2 regions of the Nocardioides marinquilinus genome follow, and region 2 is predicted to be linked to the other one. Evidence: predicted binding sites of a transcription regulator. Region 2 holds the regulator's gene; the other holds the start of a gene.
What was found. Region 2 encodes HrcA, which represses chaperone genes, less so after heat shock. Its sites were predicted from a motif close to TTGGCACTCGNNNNNNNCGAGTGCCAA; they were not measured.
Positions count from the first base shown of each region.

Region 1: groES (co-chaperone GroES) is a predicted target of HrcA. The motif match lies at 5,452-5,478, and genes of this name have one in related genera.

Region 1 is NZ_BAABKG010000002.1:873,514-887,601, reverse strand. Features, by position in the region: gene ABEA04_RS10295 (glycoside hydrolase family 15 protein) at 1-1,683, shown strand, start outside; gene ABEA04_RS10290 (hypothetical protein) at 2,016-2,561, opposite strand; gene ABEA04_RS10285 (hypothetical protein) at 2,563-3,132, opposite strand; gene groL (chaperonin GroEL) at 3,251-4,870, opposite strand; gene groES (co-chaperone GroES) at 5,036-5,329, opposite strand; gene ABEA04_RS10270 (class I SAM-dependent methyltransferase) at 5,525-6,727, shown strand; gene ABEA04_RS10265 (MBL fold metallo-hydrolase) at 6,985-7,599, opposite strand; gene ABEA04_RS10260 (S-(hydroxymethyl)mycothiol dehydrogenase) at 7,599-8,699, opposite strand; gene ABEA04_RS10255 (CAP domain-containing protein) at 8,930-9,424, opposite strand; gene ABEA04_RS10250 (N-acetylmuramoyl-L-alanine amidase) at 9,468-10,301, opposite strand; gene galE (UDP-glucose 4-epimerase GalE) at 10,298-11,302, opposite strand; gene ABEA04_RS10240 (acyltransferase family protein) at 11,363-12,361, opposite strand; gene rfbA (glucose-1-phosphate thymidylyltransferase RfbA) at 12,957-13,829, opposite strand; gene gmd (GDP-mannose 4,6-dehydratase) at 13,873-14,088, shown strand, end outside.
Region 2 is NZ_BAABKG010000007.1:60,927-75,014, forward strand. Features, by position in the region: gene ABEA04_RS21485 (SigE family RNA polymerase sigma factor) at 1-97, shown strand, start outside; gene ABEA04_RS21490 (Gmad2 immunoglobulin-like domain-containing protein) at 94-1,140, shown strand; gene ABEA04_RS21495 (Gmad2 immunoglobulin-like domain-containing protein) at 1,178-2,143, shown strand; gene ABEA04_RS21500 (winged helix DNA-binding domain-containing protein) at 2,140-3,195, shown strand; gene ABEA04_RS21505 (alkaline phosphatase D family protein) at 3,266-4,954, shown strand; gene ABEA04_RS21510 (16S rRNA (uracil(1498)-N(3))-methyltransferase) at 5,415-6,155, opposite strand; gene dnaJ (molecular chaperone DnaJ) at 6,166-7,329, opposite strand; gene hrcA (heat-inducible transcriptional repressor HrcA) at 7,397-8,407, opposite strand; gene ABEA04_RS21525 (hypothetical protein) at 8,584-9,324, shown strand; gene ABEA04_RS21530 (MBL fold metallo-hydrolase) at 9,413-10,291, shown strand; gene ABEA04_RS21535 (hypothetical protein) at 10,382-10,612, shown strand; gene ABEA04_RS21540 (DUF3097 domain-containing protein) at 10,648-11,478, shown strand; gene ABEA04_RS21545 (DUF4870 domain-containing protein) at 11,526-11,951, shown strand; gene hemW (radical SAM family heme chaperone HemW) at 12,105-13,337, opposite strand; gene ABEA04_RS21555 (serine hydrolase domain-containing protein) at 13,339-14,088, opposite strand, start outside.

The sequences.
Region 1 (14,088 bases), on a different contig from region 2:
TTCGGCAGCCTGCTCGACCCGGACGCCGGCTCGTGGCGGGTCTGGGTGGTCGACGGCCACACCCGCACCACGCAGTTCTACCTGCCCGACTCGGCCATCCTCGTGACCCGCTTCCTCACCGAGGACGGCGTCGCCGAGGTGCACGACTTCTTCCCGCTGGTCGCCCGGCACGAGCCGCACCACCACCAGCGCATCATCCGCCGCATCGCCGCCGTCCGCGGCAGCGTCACGGTGCGCACCGAGCTGCGGGCGCGGCCCGACTACGGCCGCACCACGCCCGACGTCGAGCAGGTCGACGGCGGGTGCCTGCTCACCGCCGGCGACCTCCGGCTCGGCCTCACCGCCACCCACGACGTGGAGATCGGCGACGACGTCATCACCGCCGAGCTGCGGCTCGAGCCGGGCGAGGAGGCACGCTTCACGCTGCACGTGCTCGACGACGACGAGGACGTGCCCGACGAGGGCGACGTCGAGGGCCTGCTCGACGCCACCGCGAGGTTCTGGCGCGACTGGCTGGCGCAGTCGACCTACACCGGTCGCTGGCGCGAGATGGTCGACCGCTCCGCGATCACCCTCAAGCTGCTCACCCACGAGCCCAGCGGCGCGATCATCGCCGCCCCGACCACGAGCCTGCCCGAAGAGCTCGGGGGCGAGCGCAACTGGGACTACCGCTACGTGTGGATCCGCGACGCCGCCTTCTCGCTCTACGCCCTGCTGCGGCTCGGCTTCACCGACGAGGCCGAGTCGTTCATGACGTGGCTCTCCGAGCGCCTCGGGGAGGACCACGACTACGGCGACGGCCCCGACCTCGGGCCGCTGCGCAACCTCTACGACATCGACGGAAAGGTGCCCACCGAGGAGCACGAGCTCGACCACCTGCGCGGCTACGCCGACAGCCGCCCGGTGCGGGTCGGCAACGCCGCGGTCGACCAGCTGCAGCTCGACATCTACGGCGAGCTGATTGACTCGGTCTACCTGTTCAACAAGTACGGCGCCGGCATCAGCCTCGACGCCTGGGACGACCTCCGGCGGGTGCTCGACTGGATCGTGGAGAACTGGGAGCGCGACGACGCCGGCATGTGGGAGGTGCGCGACGACCCGCGCCCCCACACGACGTCCCGGCTCATGTGCTGGGTGGCGATCGAGCGGATGATGCGGACGGCGCGCCAGCGCGGTCTGCCGGGCGACCTGGCCGGGTGGGGCGAGGTGCGCGACCGCATCCAGCAGCGCATCGTCGACCACTGCTGGAACGACGAGGTCGGCGCGTTCATGCAGGCCGAGAGCTCCGAGCACGTCGACGCCGGTGTGTTGCTGATGCCGCTGGTGAAGTTCCTGGCGCCCAACGACCCGCGCTGGCTCTCGACCATGAAGGTGCTCGAGGAGCGGCTGGTCTCCGACAGCCTGGTCTTCCGCTACGACCTCGGCCAGTCGACCGACGGCCTCGACGGCCCCGAGGGCACGTTCTCGCTGTGCTCGTTCTGGTACGTCGAGGCGCTCACCCGCGCCGGCCGCCTGGACGACGCCCGCCTCGCGCTGGAGAAGATGTTCACCTACGCCAACCACCTCGGCCTCTACGCCGAGCAGGTCGGCCTCACCGGTGAGCAGCTGGGCAACTTCCCCCAGGCCTTCACCCACCTCTCCCTCATCAGCGCCGCGATGAACCTCGACCGCCAGCTGGGCTGAGGGCCTGGGTGCGCCGGGGCCCTTCGACAGGCTCAGGGTCCGTGGCGGGGTCGGCCCTGACGATGGTCGAGGTGCGAGGAGCCCTGGCGACGAGCCTCGAGACCGCCGGCCGTCCGTGCGGACGTTCGGCGTGGGGCGCCCTTCGACAGGCTCAGGGTCCGTGGCGGGGTCGGCCTCGACGGTGAGGGGTCTCGAGGCTCGGCCGTGGCCGGCCTCGCACCTCGACCACCGTGGGGGTCGGCCCTGACGATGGTCGAGGTGCGAGGAGCCCTGGCGACGAGCCTCGAGACCGCCGGCCGTCCGTGCGGACGGTCGCGTGGGGGCGCGGCCGGCTACAGCGACTGCGTGCCGTCGACGAGCCACTGCCCGTCGCGGCGCACCATGCGCACGAGCACGCGGCCGCGCAGCAGCACGCGTGGCTGGTCGCCGCGCTTCAACGGCGTCCCCGCGACCTGGCGCTGGTCGACGTAGAGCAGGCAGACGACGTCGTCGGCGCCGCGCGATCGCACCACCCCCGCGCCGCGGACGACGGCGTCGGTGACCGCCCGGCGCTCGCGCGCGAAGGGCCGCGAGGTGCGGTCGAAGATGCGGGTGTAGGCCCGGGCGAAGGCGGGCGTCATGCCGCGGGTGGCCGCGGCCAGGCTGCCGCGCAGGTCGCGGTGGTCGACGGTGAGCGTCAGCGGCACCGCCTCCACCGCCGCCGCGAGCGCCGCGCCGCCGGGGCCGTCGATCTCGGCCGGCGTGTAGCGGCCCCCCACGACCACCGGCTCGGCGCCGGCGGCCTCGAGGTCGGGTCGGGTCAGCGCCAGGACGACGCTCAGCCCGGAGACCAGCACCACCAGCGTCAGCAGGACGACGAGCAGCCGCGCGCGGGTCACCTCACCGCACCTCGTCGAGGTCGTCGACCAGCCATCGGTCCTCCACCCGCTCGAGCACGATGCGGGTGCGGTAGCGCGTGCGGCGGGTCTCGCGGCGGGGAGCGGTGGTGGTGACGTCGACGGCGACCAGCACCTGGGCCCGGTCGGAGGTGAGGTACTCGGTGGCCACCCCGCCCTGCGGCAGCCGCGCGCTGAGGCTCAGCCGCCCGGTGCGCACCTTCGACGCCAGCGCGCGGGCGCCGTCGTCGTAGCCGGCCACGAACTCCTCGGTGCCGAGCGCGCGCATCCGGTCCATGTCCTGCTCGACGCGGCGGTGGTCGAGGGTGAAGTACTGCGAGGCGGCGCGCTGCGCGGCCACCACGGCCTGGCCGGCGGACCCACGCTGCCAGTCGCCGACGCCGACGTCGGCCGGGCGCAGCGGCTCGACCGCCGTCGCGTCGCGCCGGTCGAGGACGAGCACCACCGTGGTCGCGCTGACCAGCCCGAGCAGGACGACGAGCAGCACGGGCAGCAGCCAGCCGCCCCGGCGTCCGGGAGCGGCATCGCCGTCGTCGGGGCTCGCCCCAGCCATGAACCGCCCTCCCCTCGTCCGGCGCTCACCCTCGCACGCGGGGGCCGGGGCCGGGCCAAAACGACGCCGACCCGTCAGACATGTCTGACGGGTCGGCGCGGTTGCCGGGCGGGAGAGGTCAGTGACCGTGGCCGTGGCCGTGACCGGCCGCGTCGTCCTCGTCCTCGGGCTTGTCGACGATCAGGGTCTCGGTCGTCAGCAGCATCGCGGCGATGGAGGTCGCGTTGATGAGCGCGGAGCGAGTGACCTTGACCGGGTCGAGCACGCCCTGGGCGACCAGGTCGCCGTACTCCTCGGTCGCGGCGTTGTAGCCCTGACCGACGCCGAGCTCGCGCACCTTGGTGGTGACGACGTAGCCGTTGACGCCCCCGTTCTCGGCGATCCAGCGCAGCGGCTCGTCGAGCGCCTTGCGGACGACGCGGACGCCGACCGCCTCGTCACCGGTGTGGCCGAGGTCGCCGTCGAGCGCGGAGGCGGCGTGGACGAGCGACGAGCCGCCGCCGGCCACGATGCCCTCCTCGATGGCCGCGCGGGTCGCCGAGACGGCGTCCTCGATGCGGTGCTTCTTCTCCTTCAGCTCGACCTCGGTGGCCGCGCCGACCTTGACGACGCACACGCCGCCGGCCAGCTTGGCGAGCCGCTCCTGCAGCTTCTCGCGGTCCCAGTCGGAGTCGGTGTTCTCGATCTCGGCGCGGATCTGGTCGACCCGGCCCTGGACGGCGGCCTTGTCGCCACCGCCGTCGACGATGGTGGTCTCGTCCTTGGTGACCACGATGCGGCGGGCGGTGCCGAGCACCTCGAGGCCGACCTGGTCGAGCTTGAGGCCGACCTCGGGGGCCACGACCTGCGCGCCCGTGAGGGTCGCGATGTCGTCCATCATCGCCTTGCGGCGGTCGCCGAAGGCCGGGCTCTTGACCGCGACGGCGTTGAACGTGCCGCGGATCTTGTTCACGACCAGGGTCGAGAGCGCCTCGCCGTCGACGTCCTCGGCGAGGATGAACAGCGGCTTGCTGCCGGCGGCGATGACCTTCTCGAGCAGCGGCAGCAGCTCGGCGACCGAGGAGATCTTGCCCTGGTGCAGCAGGATCTGCGGGTCGTCGAGCACGGCCTCCATGCGCTCGGGGTCGGAGACGAAGTACTGGCTGAGGTAGCCCTTGTCGAACTGCATGCCCTCGGTGAACTCGAGGTCGGTGCCCATCGAGCTGGACTCCTCGACGGTGATGACACCGTCCTTGCCGACCTTGTCGAAGGCCTCGGCGAGCAGCTCGCCGATGTGGGCGTCGCGGCTGGAGATGGTGGCGACGGCAGTCATGTCCTCGACCGACTCGACGTCGCGGGCGGCCTCGAGCAGGGCGTTGCTGACGGCCTCGGCGGCGGCGTCCATGCCGCGCTTCATGGCCATCGGGTTGGCGCCGGCGGCGACGGCGCGCAGGCCGCCGTGCACCATCGCCTGGGCGAGCACGGTGGCGGTGGTGGTGCCGTCACCGGCGACGTCGTTGGTCTTGGTGGCGACCTCCTTCGTCAGCTGCGCGCCGAGGTTCTCGAACGGGTCGTCGAGCTCGACCTCACGGGCGACGGTGACGCCGTCGTTGGTGATGGTCGGCGCGCCCCACTTCTTGTCGAGGACGACGTAGCGGCCCTTGGGGCCGAGGGTCACCTTGACGGTGTTGGCGAGGACGTCGACGCCGCGCTCGAGGGAGCGTCGGGCGTTCTCGTCGAACTCCAGGATCTTGGGCATGCGGTGGTGGCTCCTAGCTCAGGTGTTGCTCGGGTGGCTCGGGTGTGGCTCGGGTGTTGCTCGGGTGGCCCGGTGGGGGTCAGGTGAAAACGGGTCCGGGTCGTGTGCCCGACGGCGGTCGTGGGACCGGTCGGGGGCACACGACCCGGAGGGGACGAGCAGTCGTCAGGAGACGACGGCGAGCACGTCGCGCGCGGAGAGGATGAGGTACTCCTCGCCGGCGTACTTGACCTCGGTGCCGCCGTACTTGCTGTAGATGACCTTGTCGCCGACCGCGACGTCGAGCGGGACGCGGTTGCCGTTGTCGTCGACGCGGCCCGGGCCGAGCGCGAGGACCTCGCCCTCCTGGGGCTTCTCCTTCGCGGTGTCCGGGATGACCAGGCCGGAGGCCGTGGTCTGCTCGGCGTCGAGCGGCTTGACGACGATGCGGTCCTCGAGAGGCTTGATGTTGACCGACACTCTTGATCGACCTTCTCTGTTCGATGGGTACGGGGTTCGAGTGACCGGCACGTACGCCGTCGCGGGGGTCGCACCTCGCCGGTCTGCGCTGGCACCCTCGCATCGAGAGTGCCAACTCGAAACTAGCACTCCCCCGAGACGAGTGCCAGCGCACCCCGGTCGGGACGCCGCGCACCGGCTGCGAGGATCGGGCCCGTGGACCTCGACGCCTTCCGCTGGCTGCTGACCGACGACGGGCAGGCGCTGCTGACCCGCGCCGGCGAGCAGGTCGAGCAGGCCGAGCAGGTCGGTGGCGACGAGCTGGCCGTGCAGACCGAGCTGCGGCGTCACGCCGAGCCGGCGCAGGTGGCGGTGGCGCTCACCCAGGTCGGGCTGCGGCGCCGGGCGGCGGCCAAGTTCGGGCCGAGCGCGGCGCGGATGTACTTCACCCACGACGGGCTCGAGCAGGCGACGCGGCTGCCGGTGGCCCGCCACCGGGCCGGGCGGCTGGACGCCTTCGGGGCCGGGACGCTGATCGACCTCGGCTGCGGCATCGGCGGCGACCTGGTGGCGGCGGCCGAGGCGGGCCTCACCTGCGCCGGGGTCGACCTCGACCCGGTACGCGTCGAGGTCGCCCGCGCCAACCTCGCCGCCCTCGGCCTGCCGGGGGCGGTCTCGGTGGCCGACGCCACCCGCCTCGACACCTCGCCCTTCGACGTCGCCTTCGCCGACCCCGCGCGCCGCAGCGCCCGGGGCCGCACCTTCCGCGTCGACGACTGGACGCCGTCCTGGTCGTTCGTCGAGTCCCTGCTGCGCCGCGACGCCTGCGTGAAGACCGCGCCCGGCGTCCCCCACTCGCTGCTGCCCGAGGGGGTCGAGGCGGAGTGGGTCAGCGACCACGGCGAGGTCAAGGAGGCGGCGCTGTGGTCGGGGCGGCTGGCCTCGGCCCGCCGCCGCGCCACCGTGATCGGCGACGGCGGGCTGGCCACCCTCACCGAGGACGACGACCCCGGGCTGTCGCCGAGCAGCGCAGACGGCGTCGCGGTGCGGGAGGTCGGCGCGTTCCTCTACGAGCCCGACGGCGCCGTCATCCGCGCCGGCCTGGTGACCGCCGTGGCCGCGGGGGTGCAGGGCGGGCTGGTCGACGAGCACCTCGCCTACGTCACCTCCGACGCCTCGTTCCGCACCCCGTTCGCCCGCGGCTACCGGGTGCTCGAGACGCTCCCCTACCGCGAGAAGCAGCTGCGCGCGGCGCTGCGCGAGCGTGGGGTCGGCCGGCTGACCATCAAGAAGCGCGGGGTCGACGTCGTCCCGGACCAGCTGCGCAAGCGCCTCGACCTGCGCGGCGACGCCGAGGCCACGATCGTGCTCACCCGCGCCGCCGGCCACGGCACGGCGCTGCTCGTCGACCCGTTCTGAGCCGTCCTGGCCGACGGTGGTCGAGGTGCGAGGCCGGTCATGGCCGAGCCTCGAGACACGCCGACGCGGACGGCGGCACGACGGCTGGGCCCTTCGACGGGCTCAGGGTCCGTGCGGGGGCGCTGGCCTCGGAGGGCCGGGGGTCTCGAGGCTCGTCGCCAGGGCTCCTCGCACCTCGACCATCGTCGGCTCACGATGGTCGAGGTGCGAGGCCGGCCACGGCCGAGCCTCGAGACCCCGCAGGGAACACGCGGACGTCAGGCGTCGCCGAGCGCCTCGCGCTCGGCGCCGATGGTGGTGTCGTCGCCGTGGCCGGTGTGCACGACGGTCTCGTCGGGCAGGGCGAACAGCTTCTCGCGGATCGAGGCCTCGATGACGTCCTCGTCGGAGAAGGAGCGGCCGGTGGCGCCGGGTCCGCCCTGGAACAGGGTGTCGCCGGTGAAGACCGCGCCGAGGTCGTGCACGTAGAAGCAGACGGCGCCGGGCGCGTGGCCGGGCGTGTGCAGCACCTTCACCGACGCGCCGGCGACCTTGATGCTCAGCCCGTCCTCGAGGTCGGCGTCCCACAGCCAGTCGGTGTGGGTGAGCTCCCACAGCGGCTTGTCGTCGGGGTGCAGCAGCACCGGGGCCGACGTCGCCTCGCGCAGCGCCGGCGCCACGCGGCAGTGGTCGTCGTGGGCGTGGGTCAGCAGGATCGCCTTCACCTGGCGGCCGGCGACGACGCGCAGGATGGCGTCGACGTCGTGGGGCGCGTCGATGACGACGCACTCCTCGTCATCGCCGACGACCCAGACGTTGTTGTCGACGTCGTGGGTCTCGCCGTCGAGGCTGAAGGTGCCGCTGACCACCGCGTGGTCGACCCGCAGCGCCATCAGAGCACGACCACGGAGCGCAGCACGTCGCCGTGGTGCATCTTCTCGAACGACGCCTCGACGTCGCCGATGCCGATCTCCTCGGTGACGAACGCGTCGAGGTCGAGGCGGCCCTGCCGGTAGAGGTCGACCAGCATCGGGAAGTCGCGGGTGGGCAGGCAGTCGCCGTACCAGCTGGACTTCAGCGAGCCGCCGCGCCCGAAGACCTCCTGCAGCGGCAGGTCGGGCAGCCTCATCTCGGGGGTCGGCACGCCGACGAGGACGACGGTGCCGGCGAGGTCGCGGGCGTAGAACGCCTGCTTCCACGTCTCGGGGCGGCCGACGGCGTCCACGACGACGTCGGCGCCCTCGGCGCCCTCGTAGACCTCGCCGCAGATGCGCTTGATCTCCTCGACCGGGTCGGTGGACGACGAGTCGACGGTGTGGGTGGCGCCGAGCCGCTCGGCGGCGGCGAGCTTCTTCGGGTCGATGTCGACGGCGATGATCGGGCTGGCGCCGGCCAGCGCGGCACCGGCGACCGCCGCGACGCCCACGCCGCCGCAGCCGATGACGGCGATGGAGCGGCCGCGGGTGATGGCGCCGGTGTTGATGGCGGCGCCGAGGCCGGCCATGACGCCGCAGCCGAGCAGGCCGACGGCGGCCGGGCGGGCCTCGGGGTCGACCTTGGTGCACTGGCCGGCGGCGACGAGGGTCTTCTCGGCGAACGCGCCGATGCCGAGCGCCGGGCTCAGCTCGGTGCCGTCCTCGAGGGTCATCTTCTGCGTGGCGTTGTGGGTGTTGAAGCAGTACTGCAGCTCGCCGCGCTTGCAGGCGCGGCACTCGCCGCACACCGCGCGCCAGTTGAGCACCACGAAGTCGCCCGGCTCGACGCCGGTGACGTCGGGGCCCACGGCCTCGACGACGCCCGCGGCCTCGTGGCCGAGCAGGAACGGGAAGTCGTCGGCGATGCCGCCCTCGCGGTAGTGCAGGTCGGTGTGGCAGACCCCGCAGGCCTGCACCTTCACCAGCGCCTCCCCCGGACCGGGGTCGGGCACGTTGATGGTGACCAGCTCGACGGGGGCCCCCTTCGCCTTGGCGACGACGGCCTGGACCTGCTGCATGGGCGCTCCTGGTGCGGTGGGACGACGGGGTGCGGTCCCCATGCAACCGCATGGCCCCGCCGCGGTGACAGGCCCCCTTCGAGGGGTGGCCCCGCGCGACTACCTCACCGTTGGGTCCACTTCCCCGCCCGTGCACGGGCGGGGAAGTGCGTCCGCCGGTGAGGTAGTCGGCTCGGACACCGGCAGGCACGGCGGGCGGGGCGGGCGGGGCGACGCGTGCCCGGGGCGGGTCAGCGGCGTCCGAAAACCTGCACCGCCCACCACGTGCCGTGGGCGCGGACGCCGGCGACGCCGAGCAGCCGGTAGCCGGGGTGCAGCAGGTTGGCGCGGTGGCCCGGCGAGCGCAGCCACGCGCGGACGACGGCGTCGCCCCCGGCGGGGTTGAACGCCACGTTCTCGGCCGCCGCGCGCAGGCCGCACCGGCGGGCGACCGCACCGAGGTCGCTGTGCGTGAGGGTGCGGGTGCGCGCCATCCGGGCGGCCTGCGCCCGCGCCGCACGGCGCAGGCACCGGTCACCGCGGAACGGGGTGCGGTCGTGGGCGCGGCGGGCGGCCTGCGTGGCCGACCAGACGTCGTCCACGTAGCGCGCCTGCGCGCTCACCGGTGCCGGAGCCGGCGTCGGCGCGGGCGCGGCGGGCGCGGGGGCGGTCAGGGACAGAGGGAGCGACGCGAGGACGACGGCCAGGGCGAGGCGGGTCCGCGAGCGTCGGGGGGAACGCTGCATGGACGAGGAACCTAGGACGACCCGGCCGTCCGGGCCAAGACCGTCAGCGGGTGAGCGTGCGCCGCACGCCGGCGACCAGCGCCGCGGCGTACCGCGCCCGACCGGCCGGACGACGCATCACGCGCGCCTCCCGGGCCGAGCGCATGTTGCCCAGCTCGACCATCGCGACGGGCACGTCGGAGAGGTTGAGCGTGCCGAGGTCGCCGCGCACGTCGAGCCCGTCGCCGCCGGCGACGTAGGTGGCGTAGCGGAAGCCCTCGGCGCGCAGCGCGCGTCGCAGCGTGAGGCCGAACCGCCGCGAGGGCCGGTAGACGTCGTGGGTCCACGGCCCGCGGTCGGGCGGCACGATGACGTGGAAGCCGCGGGCGCCGGCGGCGTAGGAGCCGTCGGCGTGCACGCTCAGCTTGAGGTCGGCGTCGATGCGGTTGCCGGCGCGGCCGCGGACGTCGACGCACGGCCCCCAGCGGCGCAGGGAGTTGGTGTCGCGGGTCAGCACCACCCGCGCACCGAGCCGGCGCAGGTCGCGGGCGACGAGCCGCGTGACCTGCCAGACGAACGTCGCCTCGGGGTAGCCGCCGTCGGTCGAGGTGCCGGTGGTGTTGCACGGCTTGGTGAACCCGCCTGCCGGCACCGGGCGGTTGACCTGCTCCGGGAAGTTGCGGTTGCCGAGCTGGTGGCCGGGGTCGAGCACGACCACGCGGCCGGCCAGCGGGCCGGCGTCCGGCTCGGTGTCGGCGGACGGCGGCGGCAGCGTGCGGGCGCTCGTCGGCGTGGACGTCGGCGGCTCGGGCCGCGGCTCGTCAGCCGTCTGCCCGCCGGCGCACCCGGCGAGCAGCAGCGCGAACGGCACGAGCGCCGCGACCCACCGGCGGCTCACTCGTAGCCCAGCACCTCGTGGCGCCGCTCGGCCCAGGCCAGCGCCGAGGCGATCGCGTCGTCGATCGACAGCTCGGAGCGCCAGTCCATCAGGCGGGCGGCGCGGTCGACGTTGGCGAAGGCGCCGACGGCGTCACCGGGCCGCGGCGGGCCCTCGGCGAGCGGCACCTCGCCGCCGAAGACGCGCTCGAAGGCGGCGACCAGCTCGCGCACGGTCACGCCCTCGCCGGTGCCGATGTTGATGATCGTGCTGGGCGCGTCGACCTCGGCGAGCACGTCGTCGAACCGCTCGACCGCGCGCACGTGGGCCCGCGCGAGGTCCCACACGTGCACGTAGTCGCGGATGCCGGTGCCGTCGCGGGTGGGGTGCTCGGTGCCGGTGATGGTGAAGGCGTCCTTCTGGCCCCGCGCGGCGAGCACCAGCTGGCCGAGCACGTGCGAAGGCTCCTTGACGTAGATGCCCGACTCGAGGTCGGGGTCGGAGCCGATCGGGTTGAAGTAGCGGAGGACGATCGCCCGCAGGTCGCTGGCCGCCGCGAGGTCGGTCAGCACCTGCTCCATCATCCGCTTGGTGCGGGCGTAGGGCGAGGGCGGGTCGAGGGCGTCGTCCTCGGTGACCTCGAAGCCGTCCTTGGTGGCGTAGAGGCTCGCCGAGCTCGAGAACAGCACACGGTGCAGGCCGAGCGCGGTGAGCTCGTCGAAGAGCTCGAGCGACTTGGCGACGTTGTCGCGGTAGTACTCGTAGGGCTTCTCGACCGACTCCGGGACGACGATGCGCGCGGCCATGTGGATGGTGGCGTCGAGGTCGGGGTGCTCCTCGGCGATGCGGCGCAGCAGCGCCCGGTCGGCGATGTCGCCCTCGTAGAAGATCCGATCTTTCACGAACGCGAGCGGGCCGCTCAGCAGCGAGTCGAGGATGACGGGCACGTGGCCCGCCTCCTCCAGTGCCTTGGCCGTGATCGAGCCGATGTAGCCGGCGCCGCCGGTGACGAGGACCTTCATGGCCGGGAGGCTAGCCCTCGCGGCGGGCGCGGGCCGAAAGGACGCCCCGGCCCACGGCGGTCACGCGGTGGGCGCGGCCGGGAGCGGCGCCGGCACGAGCAGGCTCCCCCGCGCGTGCAGGAACGGCCGCTCGAGCGTGCGGTAGCTGACGGCGGCCAGGACGGCGGTGACCGCGGCCGCGAGCAGCATCTCGACCCCGGGCGGCAGGTCGGCCCCACTGGCGCGGATCGCGGCCAGCGGCGCGAGGTGCCAGAGGTAGGCGCTGTAGCTGGCGCGACCGAGGGCGGTGAGGCCCGGCAGCGCGAGGACCACGCCGAGCGCTCCCCCACCGCGGGTGCCGCGCGCGATCAGCACGAGGGCCGCGGTCCCGCCGACGGCCAGGCTCGCCAGCGGGCGGTCGTCGGCGAGGACGACCCAGGCGACCAGGCCGGCGACGGCGAGCGCGGCGGCGGCGTCCAGGACGGCCCCGGTCGTGCGGCCGGCGCGCACGGACGGCGGCCACGCCACGAGCACCAGGGCGAGGGCCGACCCGGCCAGCAGCAGCGCCACCCAGCCGAGGCCGAGCCCGACCGGTGGCCGGACCAGGGTGCCGGCGCCGAGGACGACGGCGAGCGCGGCGGTGGCCGCCGCCACCCGGCCCGGGCCGAGGCCCCGACGGCGCAGCGCGAGCAGCGGCCAGGGCCAGGCGGCGTAGCAGCCGACCACGACCGCGACCGGGGCGAGCAGGTCGAGCACGGCGCGGTCGAGGGTCTGCGGCCAGGCCAGCCCGATCAGCGCCGAGCCGAGCAGCAGCCCGAGCAGCGCGGGCGCGAGCCGGTTGGCGCGCCGCACCCAGAAGTCGCGCACCTGCCCGCTCAGGGGCACGTCGGCCACCAGCGCCGTCGAGCGCCACAGCACCGAGGTGACCACGAACCCGCTCAGCACGAACAGGACGTCGACGCCCACGTGCCCGCCGCCCCCGAGCCCGGTCGTCGGTTCGAGCCAGGCCAACGCCAGCACCGCCAGCACCGCGAGCGCGCGGACGCCGTCGAGGTGGTCGATCCGGCCGCTCGGGCTCACACCTCGAGGCTAGGCCCGCCCGCCCCCGCCGTCCCCGGATTTCGGCAGGACGGGACATCGGTCACGGGGTCCGAGGACCTCCGGTGGTCTCGGGGCTCGTCGCCAGGGCTCCTCGCACCTCGACCATCGTCAGGTCCGACCCGACCCCGCGGACCCTGAGCTTGTCGAAGGGCACCCACACGCGAACCTTCGCGTGCAGGGCCGATGGTTTCGACGACGCTCGTTCCTCGCTGCTCAACCACCGGAGTCGGCCTCACGGTGGTCGAGGTGCGAGGCCGGCCACGGCCGAGCCTCGAGACCGCGCATGGTCGACGCGAACGCACCAGCACGGACCCTGAGCCTGTCGAAGGGCACCCACACGCGAACCTCCCCGTGGACGGCCGGTGGTTTCGACGACGCTCGTTCCTCGCTGCTCAACCACCGGAGTTGACGTCTGCGCGAGGCCGTCGTCGAGACCGCGCACGGTCAACGCCGAGGTTCCCGTGGAGGGCCCTTCGACAAGCTCAGGGTCCGTGTGCGGGCGATGGCCTCGGAGGGCCAGAGGTCTCGAGGCTCGTCGCCGGGGCTCCTCGCTTCTCGACCATCGTGGGGTGCGTCAGGCGTGGGCCTCGGCGACGAGGTCCAGGAGGTAGCGGCCGTAGCCGCTCTTGGCGAGGCTCTCGCCGAGGGCGGTGAGCTGGGTGTCGTCGATGAAGCCCATGCGCCAGGCGACCTCCTCGGGGGCGCCGACCTTGGTGCCCTGGCGGGCCTCGATGGCGCGCACGAAGTTGCCGGCGTCGTTGAGGTCGTCGAAGGTGCCGGTGTCGAGCCAGGCCGAGCCGCGCGGCAGCACCTCGACCTGCAGCCGGCCCTCCTCGAGATAGAGCCGGTTGAGGTCGGTGATCTCCAGCTCGCCGCGCGGCGACGGCTTCAGGCTCTTGGCCTTCTCGACGACGTCGCCGCCGTAGAAGTACAGCCCCGGCACGGCGTACGAGCTGCGCGGGTGCTCCGGCTTCTCCTCCAGCGAGACCGCGCGGAAGTCGGCGTCGAACTCCACCACGCCGTACGCCGTCGGGTCGGCCACGCGGTAGCCGAAGACGGCCGCGCCGTCGAGGTCGGCGAAGCGCCGCAGCCGGGTGCCGAGGCCGGCGCCGTGGAAGATGTTGTCGCCGAGCACCAGGCCCACCTGGCCGCCGTCGACGTGGCCCTCGCCGATCAGGAACGCCTGTGCGAGCCCGTCGGGCGAGGGCTGGACGGCGTAGCTCACCTCGATGCCGAAGCGCGACCCGTCGCCGAGCAGCCGCACGAACTGGTCGGCCTCGTGGGGCGTGGTGATGACCAGCACCTCGCGGATGCCGGCGAGCATCAGCGTCGAGAGCGGGTAGTGGATCATCGGCTTGTCGTAGACCGGCATGAGCTGCTTGCTCACCGCGTGGGTGATCGGGTGCAGCCGGCTGCCGGTGCCCCCGGCGAGGATGATGCCGCGCATGGCGGCAGCATGCCGCACGGCCGCCCCCTGCGAGGATGGGGCCGTGCCAGCCGCCCCCGTCGCCCTCATCACGGGCATCACCGGCCAGGACGGGCTCTACCTCGCCGAGCTGCTGCTGGGCAAGGGCTACGAGGTGCACGGCGTCATCCGCGGCCAGAACAACCCCAAGCGCGACCTGGTGAGCCGGCTGCTGCCCGACGTCACCCTCCACCACGGCGACCTCACCGACATGTCGAGCCTGATCCGGGCGCTGCGCGAG
Region 2 (14,088 bases):
CGCCGACACCCTGGGCATCAGCCGGGGCGCGGTGAAGTCGCACGCCTCCCGCGGCGCCGCCGCGCTGCGCGCCCACCTGGACGGAGCGGACCTGTGAGCCACGACCCCGACGACGACCTGCGTCGCCTGCTCGACGACGCCGTCTCGCGCGTCGAGCCCGCCGACCGGCTCGGCGAGATCCGCGAGCGCACCCGGACGACGTCCGCCGTGACGTCGCGCCGCCGGGGCTGGCTGGTCGCGGGCGGCGGGGTGCTCGCCGCCGCGGCCGCCGCGGCGGTCGTCGTCGCGGTGGTGACGACGTCCGGCACCGACGACGGCCTCGATGAGGCCGCGGACCCGGCCACGTCGGCATCGACCCCTGCGTCGACCACGGCGTCGACCACGGCGTCCGGACCCCCCGCCGCCGGCCTCTCACCGAGCGGCGACCCGTCGCGGTCGGTCGCGCCCGAGCCCGGCCAGCCCGCCGGCACCACGCCGGTCTACTACGTCGGCGACGGCCCCGACGGTCCCGACGCCCCTGCCGAGGTGCTCTACCGGTACTTCGAGCCGGCCGCCGACCCCCTCGAGCTGTTGATGAGCGAGCCCACCGACCCCGACTACCGCACGCTGTGGCCCGAGGGCTCGCTGCTGTCGTTCAGCGAGGAGGACGGCCGCTTCGTCGTCCTGGTCGACGGCGACACCCCCGTGGACGACGAGCTGGCCCGGCAGCAGCTGGTCTACACGCTGCAGGGCGCCACCGGGTCGGACCTGACCGTGCAGCTGCAGTACGCCGACGACATCGGCATCACCATCCCGCCGATCGAGCGCGCGCCCGAGCTCGACGTCCTGTCGCACATGAGCATCAGCGATCCCGGGGAGGACTTCGTCTACGACGACGACTTCACCGCCCGCGGCCGCGCAAACGGCTTCGAGGGCACGGTGTTCTGCCAGCTGCTCGACGCCGACGGCGAGGACGTGTGGTCGGGCGCGGCCATCGCCGGCGGACTGCTCGACAGCACCATGAACCCGTGGCGGCTACGCGTCGACCTCGACGGCGTCGCGCCCGGTCGCTACACCTTCCGCTGCCAGACCGACGACCCGACCGGCGGCGCGGAGGGCCGCGGCTCCGACGTCGACACGCGCACCATCACCGTCGAATGAGCCTGGATCAGACCTCGACCCCCACAAGGATGGAGCCATGACCCCCCTCACCCGTGCCGCGGGCCTCGCGACCGCCGCCCTGCTCGCGACCTCGCTGCTCGCCGGCTGCGGCGACGACGACCCCGAGCCCACCTCGGGCGACCGGGCCGACGACCCGGCCGCCATCCCGTCGGCGAGCGACGACGCGCCGTCCGAGTCCGCGACGAGCGACGCGGGCGAGACCGGCGAGCCGTCGAGCGAGCCCACCGAGGCGACGTCCGAGCCCGCCGAGGAGGCCGAGACGGTGCCCGTCTACTTCACCGGCGACAGCCCGACGGGCCAGCGGCTCTACCGCGAGTTCCACCCGCTCACCGGTGACGACGCGATGACCGAGGCCGCCGCGCTGCTCGTCGCGGGCGACGCCTTCGACCCCGACTACGGCACGCTGCTCGACGGGGTCGACGTGGCACGCGTCGAGCAGGCCGACGGCGCCATCGTGGTCACCCTCGGCGAGGAGTCGCTGACCCAGGCCGGCAAGGGCCTGTCCCCCGACGACGCCGCGACCGCCGTGCAGTCGCTGGTCTACACGCTGCAGGGCGTCGCGGGCACCCGCGAGCCGGTGCGGGTGCAGCTGGCCAACGGCGACCCCGTCGACCTGTTCGGCCAGCCCACCGGCGACGGCATGAAGGCCGGTCAGCAGCTCGAGGTGCTCTCGCTGGTCAACCTCGACCTCCCCGAGGAGGGCACGGTCGTCGACGACGGCACACTCGAGATCCAGGGTGTCGCCAGCTCGTTCGAGGCCACCGTGCCGTTCTTCGTCACCGACGCCGACGGCAAGGAGGTGCTGCGCGACTTCACCACCGCCGACGGCTGGATCGACAGGCTCTACCCCTGGGAGGCCGAGCTCGACGTCTCGTCGCTGCCGCCGGGCGACTACGTGCTGCACGCGCAGACCGACGACCCCACCGGCGGCACCGAGGGTCCCGGCCCCTACGAGGACACCCGCGCGTTCACGATCGGGTGAGGATCACCGCCCGGCAGCTCAACCGCACCCTGCTGCGGCGCCAGCACCTGCTCGAGCGCCGCAGCGCCACCGTGCTCGACGAGTGCCGCCACCTCGTCGGCCTGCAGGCGCAGGACAACCTGCCCCCGTTCCTCTCCCTCGCCGCCCGGCTCGACCCGTTCGACCCCCACGAGGTCACCCGCGGCCTCGAGGACCGCAGCCTGGTGCGGCTGCTGACCATGCGCGGCACGGTGCACCTGCTCGGCGCGCGCGACGTCGGGCTGCGGGCCTGGACGGCGAGCGTGCACGAGCGCGAGATCGGGTCGAGCCAGGTCCTCGGGTCGGTGCGCGAGGTCGACCGGGCGGCGTTCCTGGCCGCGCTGGACGACGTCCTCGCCGGCGGGCCGCTGCCGCAGAAGGCGATCGGCGAGGCGCTGGCCCCGCGGTTCCCGGCCTACACCGCCGTGCAGCTCGGCCAGCTCGCCCGCTCGGCCGCGCCGCTGGTGCAGCTGCCGCCGCGCGGCACGTGGGGCGGCTCGGGCGCCGTCGTCTACGACCACGCCGCCCGGTGGACCGGGCTCCCGCTCGACGCGCCGCCGGTCGAGGACGTCGTCCGCCGCTACCTCACCGCCTTCGGCCCGGCCCGCGCCGCCGACGTCACCGCGTGGTCGGGCGTGACCCGGCTCGGCCCGGTGCTCACCGCGATGCACGCCGCCGGCGAGCTGGAGCGGCACGAGGACGAGCGCGGCCGGGCGCTGTACGACGTCCCCGGCGGCGAGGTGGCCGACGCCGGCGAGCCCGCCCCGGTGCGGCTGCTCGGCACCTACGACAACGTGTGGCTCAGCCACGCCGACCGCGACCGCGTCACCGAGCCCTCCGCGCGCAGCGGGTGGGCGCCGCTGCCGGGCGGCCGGGTGCCGAGCACGCTGCTGGCCGACGGGTGGGTCGTCGGGCTGTGGGTCGTGACCGAGGGCCGCGTCGAGGTCATGAGCACCCTCCGGCCCCTCACCCGCCGCGAGCGTGACGAGCTGGCCGAGGAGACGGCGCGGGTCGAGGCGCTGCTGGCCGGCTGACCGATCCCGACGCCCACTGTTCACCGCGGCGTTCACCTGGACGTCGTCCGGGCGCGGCTGGCTGGACGGCATGACCTCTCGGACCCCCCTCTCGGCCCCGACCACCCGCCGCACCGTCCTCGCCACCACCGCCGTCGCCGGCGGCCTCGGCACCGCCGCCGTCACCGGCCTCGCCGACCAGCGCGCCACCGCCGCGGCCGCGCCGCTACGCCGCGACCCCTTCACCCTCGGTGTCGCCTCCGGCGACCCCTCCCCCGACGGCTTCGTCATCTGGACCCGGCTCGCGCCGCGGCCGCTCGCCGACGACGGCCTCGGTGGCATGCCGTCGCGGCGCCAGGAGGTGCGCTGGGAGGTCGCCGTCGACGAGCGGTTCCGGCTGGTGGTCAAGCGCGGCACCGTGCGCGCCGAGCCCCGCTCGGCGCACGCCGTCCACGTCGAGGTCGCGGGGCTCGCGCCGGGCCGCGAGTACTTCTACCGCTTCCGCGTGGGCCGCTGGGTCTCGCGCTCCGGGCGCGCGCTCACCGCGCCGGAACCGGGCACGCTGCCGGCGTCCCTGGCGATGTCGTTCGTCTCGTGCTCGCAGTTCGAGCACGGCTTCTTCACCGCCTACCGGCGGCTGGCCGAGGACCACCCCGACCTGGTGCTGCACCTGGGCGACTACCAGTACGAGTACAAGCGCGACGACTACGTCTCCCCCACCGGCAACGTGCGCGACCACCGCGGCCCCGAGACCACCACGCTGGCCGGCTACCGCCAGCGGCACGCGCAGTACAAGACCGACGCCGACCTGCAGGAGGCGCACGCCGTCGCGCCGTGGCTGGTGGTCTGGGACGACCACGAGCTCGACAACAACTGGGCCGACGAGACGCCGGAGAACCCCGAGTCGGTGCCCGGCTTCCTGCAGCGCCGGGTGGCCGCGTTCCGCGCCTACTACGAGAACATGCCGCTGCGCCGGACGTCGGTGCCGGTCGGCATCGACATGCAGCTCTACCGCCGGGTGCGGTGGGGGCAGCTGGCGACGTTCCACATGCTCGACACCCGCCAGTTCCGCGACGACCAGGCCTGCGGCGACGGCTACGACGACTGCCCCGAGGCCTCCGACCCGGCGCGCACCATCACCGGCGCCGAGCAGGAGCAGTGGCTGCTTGACGGGTTCCGCGAGTCGACCGCACGCTGGGACGTGCTCGGCCAGCAGGTCTTCTTCTCCCAGCGCGACAACGACGCCGGCCCGGCGACCGTGACCTCGATGGACTCCTGGGACGGCTACGTCGCCTCCCGCGAGCGGATCACGCAGGGTTGGCTCGACGCCCGCGTGCGCAACCCCGTCGTCCTCACCGGCGACGTGCACGCCCACTGGGCCAGCGAGATCAAGCAGGACTTCGCCGACCCCGACGGCCCCTCGATCGGCACCGAGCTGGTGTGCTCCTCGATCACCTCGGGCGGCGACGGCGCCGACGAGCCGACCGGCAGCCACCCGTGGTTCCCGCAGAACCCGCACCTGAAGTTCTGGAACAACCTGCGCGGCTACGTGAACACCACCATCACGCCCACCCGCCTCGACGCGGACTTCCGGTGCCTGCCCAAGGTGACCCGCCCCGGCACCAAGGCCTTCACCCGCCGCTCGTACGCCATCGAGGACGGCGACCGCACGCTCCACCAGACCGCCGACCACCCCTCGACCTCGCGGACCTTGCGCTCGCGCGGCATCACCCCGGCCGACGTGGTGCGGGAGACGGTGGCGCAGGAGACGGCGGGCTGAGAATCGTCGTCGCTCCGGCTCGGGTCGGGGCGGCGGTGAGCTGGTGACCGTTCCGGGCCGAGATTCGGAAACTGAGGCACCGCTGCGCCCGTCTGACCCTGGGCGGCGGTGAGCTCGTTACCGTTCCGGGCCGCCATCCGGTCACTGACGCACCGCCGCCCCGGCCCGACCCTGGGCGGCGGTGAGCTGGTGACCGTTCCGGGCCGCCGATCGGTCACTCGCACACCGCTGTCCCGTCTCGACCCGGTGGGCGGTGTCCCAGCCACCGTCCCGTCGCCCGGAACCGTGGCCCATACACCTCCGCCCGGCCCGGCCCCGATGAGCGGTGCCCCAGCCACCGTCCCGTCGCCCGGAACCGTGGCCCACACACCGCCGCCCGGCTCGACCCCGGTGGGCGGTGCCCCAGCCACCGTCCCGACGTCGGGAACCGTGGCTCACGCACCGCTGCCCCGGCCCGACCTCAGCCCCACCGCCCCGTGCGCGACAGCATCGCCGCGACGGCGGCGACGCCGGCGGTGGAGGTGCGGAGGACCTCGTCGCCCAGCCGGACGACGTGCCCGCCGGCGGCGGTGAGGGTGGCGACCTCGTCGTCGGTCAGGCCGCCCTCGGGGCCGACGACGACGACCACGCGGCCGGACGACGGCACCTCGAGCGAGCCGAGCGGCGTGGTGGCGTCCTCGTGCAGGACGACGGCGAGGTCGGCCTCGGCCACCAGCGCCGTCACCGCGGCGGTGTCGGCGAGGGGCGCCACCTCGGGGTGCCAGGCGCGGCGGGCCTGCTTGGCGGCCTCGCGGGCGGTCGCGCGCCACTTCGCCAGCGACTTGTCGGCGCGCTCGCCCCGCCACACCGCCACCGACCGCGCGGCGGCCCACGGCACGACGGTCGCGACGCCGACCTCGGTCAGCACCTCGACGGCGAGCTCGCCCCGGTCGCCCTTCGGCAGCGCCTGGACGACGGTGACGGCCGGCTCGGGCGCCGGGCGGTGGGCGACGTCGTCCACGGTCACCGTCATCGACCGCTTCGCGGCCGCGGCGACGGCGCCGACCGCCCAGCCGCCGACGCCGTCGGTCAGCGCGACGCGCTCACCGACCCGCAGCCGGCGCACGACGACGGCGTGGTGCGCCTCGTCGCCCTCGACGACGACGTCCGCACCGGTCGCGACGCCGTCCAGCGACGCCACGAGGTGCACCGGGAGCGACACGTGCGCGACCTCAGTGCCCGAACAGCCGACCGAAGACCGACTTCTGCTGCGTCTTGCCGAGACCGTCGGGGCGCTCCTCGTCGCGCGCCTTGGCCAGCTCGCGCAGCAGCTCCTCCTGGCGGGCGTCGAGGCGGGTCGGGGTCTCGACGACCACGGTGACCACCAGGTCGCCGCGCCCGCCGCGCAGGCCGGGGACGCCGCGTCCACGCAGGATCCGCTCGGTGCCCGACTGCGTGCCGGCCTCGATCTCGAGCTCGAAGCCGAGCTCGACCTCGGTGTCCTCGCGGCGGTCGTCGTCGACGACGTCGGCCTCGAGGGTCGGCAGGCTGAGCGTCGTCCCGAGGGCGGCGGCGGTCATCGGCACCGTGACCGTCGCGTGCAGGTCGTTGCCCTGCCGCGAGAACGTCTCGTGGGGCGCGACCTGGATCTCGACGTAGAGGTCGCCGGCGGGCCCGCCACCGGGTCCGACCTCGCCCTGCTCGGCCAGCTGCACCCGGGTGCCGGTGTCGACCCCCGCGGGGATCTTGACCGTCAGCGTGCGGCGCGAGCGCACCCGTCCGTCGCCGGAGCACTCGCGGCACGGCTCGGGGATGATCGTGCCGAAGCCGCGGCAGGCGGCGCAGGCCCGCAGCGTGCGCACCTCGCCGAGGAACGAGCGCTGCACGTGGGCCACCTCGCCCTGGCCGCGGCAGGTCTCGCAGGGAACAGGGGTGCTGCCGGGCGCCGCGCCGTCGCCGCCGCACGCGGTGCAGACGACGGCGGTGTCGACCTTCAGCTCGCGCGAGACGCCGAACGCCGCCTCGGCGAGGTCGATCTCGATGCGGATGAGCGCGTCCTGGCCGCGTCGCACCCGCGACCGCGGACCCCGGCCGGCACCCGCGCCCGGCCCGGCGCCGCCGAAGAAGGCGTCCATGATGTCGGTGAAGGAGAACCCGGCCCCCTGGCCGAACCCGGCCTGGCCGCCGAAGGGGTCGCCGCCGCGGTCGTACGCCGCCCGCTTCTGCGGGTCGGAGAGCACCTCGTAGGCGTGCGAGACCTCCTTGAACCGCTCCTGGGTCTCGGGGTCGGGGTTGACGTCGGGGTGCAGCTGGCGCGCCAGGCGCCGGTAGGCCTTCTTGATCGCCTCGGTGTCCGCGTCGCGCGGCACGCCGAGGGTGTCGTACAAGTCGCTCAAGGGTTTCCTTCGCCGGTCTCAGCAGAGTCTGGATGGGTTGCGCGGGAGTGCTCGGGAGGGGAGGCGGTCAGGCCTCGTCGAGGATGCGGGAGACGTAGCGGGCCACCGCGCGCACCGCTGCCATCGTGCCCGGGTAGTCCATGCGGGTGGGGCCGACGATGCCGAGGGTGGCGAGCGCGTCGTCGTGGGGGCCGTAGCCGGTGGTGACGACGCTGGTGGCCGCCAGCTCGGTGTAGGGGCCCTCGGCGCCGATGCGCACCGTGACGGTGCCGGCCGAGCCGGCCTCGCCCATCAGCCGCAGCAGCACCACGTGCTCCTCGAGCGCCTCCAGCAGCGGGCGGACGGCGGTGTCGAAGCTGTCGCCGTAGCGGGCCAGGTTGGCCGCGCCGCCGACGGCCACCCGCTCGTCGGAGCGGTGGTCGCTCATCGCCTCGACGAGCGTGGCGGCCACCGCCCTCTCGGGCGCGCGGCCGTCGTCGGCGAGCGCGCGCAGGGCGGTGGTGGCGTCGGCGATCACCTCGCCGGTGGCCGCCTGGTTCAGGGTCGAGCGCAGCCGGGCGAGCTCGTCGTCGTCCAGCGGCGCGGCCAGCTCGACCACCCGCTGCTCGACCCGCCCGGTCGAGAGGATCAGGACGACGAGCAGCCGCTCGGGCGCCAGTGCGACCACCTCGACGTGGCGCACCGTCGAGCGCGAGAGCGTCGGGTACTGCACCACCGCGACCTGCCGGGTCAGCTGCGAGAGCAGCCGCACCGAGCGGCTCACGACGTCGTCGAGGTCGACGGCGCCGTCGAGGAAGGTGGCGATCGCGCGCTTCTCGGCCGTGCTCATCGGCTTGACCGTGGTGAGGCGGTCGACGAAGAGGCGGTAGCCCTTGTCGGTGGGCACCCGGCCGGCGCTGGTGTGCGGCTGGGTGAGGTAGCCCTCGTCCTCCAGCGCCGCCATGTCGTTGCGCACCGTGGCGGGCGAGACGTTGAGGCCGTGTCGCTCGACCAGTGCCTTGGAGCCGACCGGCTCCTCGGTGGACACGTAGTCCTCGACGATCGCCCGCAGCACGGCGAGCCGTCGCTCCTCCTGCACAGCCCACCTCCGAACGGCCGGTCCGTCGCGCCGCCGGACGGCGTCGCTGGCACTCACGTGTAAGGAGTGCCAAGTCTAGCGCCGACCCCCGGCGACCCGGTTCCCGCCGCACCAAAACATAGGTTAGGCTCGCCTTACTCGATCGACTCGTTGACTTGCGACGTGCAGGAGCCACGATGACCACGCTCGGACCCGACCTGGCGACGGCCTCCCCGGCCGCCACCGCCCGCAGCATCCTGGCCTGCCCCGAGGCGGTGAACCTCGTCGTCGACGGCGTGGACGACGTGCTGGCCGACCTGCGCGGCCCCGACGGCGCGGGCGAGCTCGGCATGCAGGACCTCGCGGGCGTGCCCACGTTCTCCTGCCCCTCCGGCACCCGGCTCGTCGACGCCGCCGTCCGCCGTCGCCGCGCGCTGCTGACGCTCGAGAGCGGACTGGGCGCCCCCGGCTCGGCCGAGCGGGCCCTCACGCTGACCCTCGGCGGGCGCCTCGAGGCCCGCGGGCGCGAGCGGTGCGAGTGCTGCGACGAGACCCGTGAGGGCGTCGTCCTCGTGGTCGACCTCGTCGTGCTCACCCCCGTCACCGGTCACCCGGACGCCGTCCCCCACCGCGTGCCGGTCGAGGACTTCGCCGACACCGCGCTCGTGCTCAACCCCGGTTACCTGCAGCGCTCGGTCGAGCACGCCAACCGCTGCCACCAGGACGAGCTGCGCCGGGCCGTCGCCACCGCCACCGGCACCGCGGTCTCGCGGGTCATCGGCGTGGCGCTGAGCGGCCTGTCGACCGGCGGCGTCGAGGTGCAGTGGGTCGACCCCGACGGCTCCCACGTGCGCCCGATCTCCTTCGCCCACGACGCCGCCACCCCCGACGACCTCGGAGACCTGCTGCGCCACCACCTGCACGCCGGCCTCTGCTGACCTTCTGGGCGGACCCGCCGGGCTGACCTGCCCGGGCCGACCGACGTCCGGTCGCGGGGGCGGGAGCCCCCGCTCCTAGAGTCGGGGCGTGAGCGCAGCCGAGTTCGTCGAGATCGCCGACCGGGTCTGGGTCGCGCGCCAGGAGTGGTTCGACGTCAACGTCACCCTCGTCGGTGGCGCGCGGGGGCTCATGGTGGTCGACACCCACGCCTCGGCCCGGGCGGCGCGCGACGTCGTCGAGCAGGTGCGCCGCCTCGGCGCCGGTGACGTCGTCGAGGTCGTCAACACCCACGAGCACTTCGACCACTGCCTGGGCAACGGCACCGTGCGCACCGCCTACGGCGAGGTGCCGGTGCGCGCCCACGAGACGGCCGCGGCGAACATGGCGGCGGCGGTCGAGCGGGTCAAGGAGCTCTACCGCGCCAGCGACGACCCGGCCGACCTCGAGCACGCCGCCGAGGTCATCGAGACCGAGCCGGTCGTGCCCGAGACCGTCTTCTCCTCCGCGGTCGTCGTCGACCTCGGCGACCGGCTCGTCGAGCTGGTGCACCCCGGCCGCGCCCACACCGCGGGCGACCTCGTGGTGCGCGTGCCGGACGCCGACGTCGTCCTGGCCGGCGACCTCGTCGAGGAGTCGGCCGCCCGGGAGGCCACCCCCGGCTTCGGCGATGACTGCTTCCCGCTGGAGTGGCCGCTCAGCCTCGACACCGTGCTCGGCCTCACCACGACGAGCACCGCCGTGGTGCCCGGCCACGGTGCCGTGGTCAACCGCGACTTCCTCGAGCAGCAGCGCAACGACATCGGGGTCGTGGCCGAGACGATCCGCGACCTCGCCGGACGCGGCGTCCCCCTCTCCGAGGCTCTGGACGCCGCCGAGTGGCCCTTCCCGCGCCAGCACCTGGCCGACGCCGTCCGCCGCGGCTACGAGCAGCTGCCGCGCAGCCAGAAGCGGCTGCCGCTCATCTGACCCGTCCGACCCCTCCGACCCCTCCGCCCCCGGCGCACCGCACCCGCGGAGGCGAGGCGCACCTCACGCGGGCGTCGGTAGCGTCGCGCCATGAGCGAGTCCGAGAGCGAGACCCCGGCCCCCGAGGCCATCGACGACGAGCAGCTGCCCGAGGACCTGCAGCCCGGCGAGGACAACCCGCTCGCCGAGGGTCTCGAGCCCGGCGAGGACGCCGGCGACCTGCTCTCCGACGGCAAGCAGGCCGAGGAGGGCGTGCAGACCCCGCCGCCCGACGAGAGCGACGAGAGCGACGAGAGCGCAGACGACGACGGCGAGTCCTGACTCCCACAGGCCCCACGCGCCTCTAGCGTTACGGGGTGGATCGCTACGGCACCGACGTCCTGGCCGGTGACTGGCGCGCCCCCCAGCGGGGTCGCGCCGTCGAGGCGCCCGCCGAGCTCGGCGCGGTCGTCGAGGAGGTCATGACCGACATCGTCGGCGAGATCGTCGCCGTCGACCGCGACCTGCACACCCTCACGCTCGAGGACCGCCACGGCCGCCGCCGCACCTTCCCGCTCGGCCCCGGCTTCCTGCTTGAGGGCCGCCCGGTGGTGCTGGTGGCGCCCGTGCGCGTGCGCCGGCCGGCGACACCCACGCGGACGGCGTCCGGCTCGGTCGCCGTCGCCGACCACCGCGCCCGCGTGGCCCGGGCCGGCCGGATCTTCGTCGAGGGCCGTCACGACGCCGAGCTGGTCGAGCGGGTCTGGGGCGACGACCTGCGGGTCGAGGGCGTCGTCGTCGAGCTGCTCGACGGCGTCGACCACCTGCCCGAGGTGCTCGCCGAATTCGGACCCGCCGAGCACCGGCGCGCCGGCGTCCTGGTCGACCACCTGGTGCCCGGGTCGAAGGAGCAGCGGGTCGCCGACGCCGTCGCGGGCCCGGGCGTGCTGGTCGTCGGGCACCCCTTCGTCGACGTGTGGGCCGCGGTGAAGCCCGCCCGGCTCGGCCTCGAGCGGTGGCCCGACGTGCCGCGCAGCATCGAGTGGAAGCGCGGCATCTGCCAGGCCCTCGGCTGGCCGCACGACGACCAGGCCGACATCGCCCGCGCCTGGCAGCGCATCCTCGGCCGGGTCGGGTCGTTCGCCGACCTCGAGCCGGCGCTGCTCGGCCGCGTGGAGGAGCTCATCGACTTCGTCACGGCCGGCTGAGCGGCAGGTCCCGCGCCGGCCACCGCTCCCGCCGTAGGGTCGGGGCCGTGAGCAGCTATCCCCCACCGCCCGTCTACCCCGCCGGTGGCGGCCTGCCCGGCGGCGTCCCCAGCAGCGAGGACCGCACCTGGGCCGGCGCCGCGCACTGGGGCGCGATCGTCTGCGCGTTCGTCGCGTTGGCCTTCCTCGCGCCGCTGGCCGTGCTGGTGCTGCGCGGTGGACAGTCCCCGTTCGTGCGCCGCCACGCGGTCAACGGACTGAACTTCCACCTCTCGATGCTCATCTACTCGGTGGTCGGCGGCGTGGTGGCGGTGCTGGTCGCGATCGTGACCTTCGGCCTCGGCATCCTGCTCATCATCCCGCTGGCGATCGCGGTCGGCGTGTTCTGGCTCGTCGTCACGATCATCGCCGCGGTCAAGGCCAGCAACGGCCAGGAGTACCGCTACCCGCTCGCCATCCCGATGGTGCACTGACCCGGCTGTCCGTGGCGGGTGTGGCTCGAGTGACTCGGGTGGTCGTCAGCGATACCCGGTTCACCGGGTATCCCTGACGTTCTCGGGCAATGCACTGCCCGAGAAGCGGGGGGACAGCCCGAGAACCCTCGCCGGACGCCGGCGGGACGGCGGTCAGGGCAGCACGGCGCGGACGACGGCGTCGGCCAGCAGGCGGCCACGGCGTGTGAGCACCAGCCGCCCGCCGTCCGCTTCGTCCTCCACGACACCCAGCCCGTCGGCGACCACGTCGGGGACGGCGGCGCGGCCGGCGTCGTCGAGGACGTCGAGCGCGAGGCCCTCGCGCAGCCGCACCTCGAGCAGCACCCGCTCGATGCGGCGGGTCTCGTCGTCGAGCACCTCGCGAGCCTGGGCGGGGCTGCGGCCGGCGGCGAGCCGGGCGGCGTAGGCGGCGGGGTGCTTGACGTTCCACCAGCGCACGCCGCCGACGTGCGAGTGGGCGCCGGGGCCGACGCCCCACCAGTCGGCGCCGCGCCAGTAGGCCAGGTTGTGCCGGCAGCGGTCGGCGGGTGAGAGCGCCCAGTTCGACACCTCGTACCAGCCCAGCCCCGCGGCGGTCAGGCGCTCGTCGGCGAGCGCGTACTTGTCGGCGAGGTCGTCGTCGTCGGTGGCGGGCACCTCGCCGCGACGCACCCGCCGCGCCAGCGCGGTGCCGGGCTCGACCACCAGCGAGTACGCCGAGACGTGGTCGGGACCGCACGCGAGCGCGGAGTCGACCGAGGTGGCCCAGTCGTCGAGGCTCTCGCCCGGCGTGCCGTAGATGAGGTCGAGGCTGACGTGCTCGAACCCGGCCGCGCGTGCCCAGACGACGACGTCGGGCACCCGCGCGGGGTCGTGGGTGCGGTCGAGCACCGCGAGCACGTGCGGCACCGCGGACTGCATGCCGAAGGAGATGCGGGTGAACCCGGCCTCGCGCAGCGCGGCCAGGTCGGCGGGGGTCACGGAGTCGGGGTTGGCCTCCGTGGTCACCTCGGCGTCGGGCGCCAGGCCCAGCTCGCCGTCGATCGCGGCGAGCACCGAGGCGAGGGCGCCCGGGGACAGCAGGGTCGGCGTCCCGCCGCCGAGGAAGACCGTCGAGACCGGGTCGCCGGCTGGTAGCGCGTCGCCGAGCACCCGCCGCGCCAGCCGCACCTCTTCGACGGCCGCCGCGGCGTAGTCGCCGCGCGACGCGCCCGGGCCGAGCTCGTCGGCGGTGTAGGTGTTGAAGTCGCAGTAGCCGCACCGCACCGAGCAGAAGGGCACGTGCACGTAGACCGACAGGCCGCGGTCGCCGAGGCCGGACAGCGCGGACGACGGCAGCGCGCCGTCGTCGGGCGCCGGCTCGCCGTCGGGCGGGGCGGAGGGCACGTCAGGCTCCCGGGATCGGCGCGGCCGGGTCGTAGGGCGTGCGCGTGTAGACGAACGTCGCGCACTCCAGGTGCGTCGGGTGCACGTGCAGCGTCTCGCCGCGGTGGTAGCCCTCGACGCCGACGATCGCGCCGTCGGCGCGCAGCTCGAAGGCGTGCGCGAACCCGGCGTCCTGCAGGCGGCGCACCTCCAGCCGCCCCTCGCTCCACCGCAGCTCGAGTGCCGTGTGGCCCCAGAACCAGAAGCCGAGCAGCGGCGCGACGGCGTCGGGGACGTCGGTGGACGGCGTCCACGGCGCCGTGCTGCCGGCGGGCTCGGGGCCCTCGAGCAGCGCGGCCGCCGCCCCGTCGGTGTCGAGCCCGGTGGTGGCGTTCGCCAGCACGATCACGGCGTCGCCGGTGGCGGGGTCGGTGAACAGGCTCGCGAGGAAGCCCGGCATCGAGCCGGTGTGCCCGGCCAGCCGGCGTCCGCCCGCCTCGACCAGCCGCAGCCCGAAGCCGTAGCCGGGGTCGAGCCGGGGCCGGCGCATCTCCTCGGCCGTGGCGGGAGCGAGGACGTCGGGACGGCGTCCGGCCAGCACGCCCGCCCAGACCGCGAGGTCGGCCACGGTGCTCCACGCCTGCCCGGCCGGCGCCATGGCGCCGGTGTCGGTGTGGGGCTCGTCGGCCAGCCGGCCGGTGAGGTGCTCGACGCTGTGGCCCTGCGCGTGCGGCGCGACCGGTCCGTAGGTGGTGCGCGTCAGGTCGAGCGG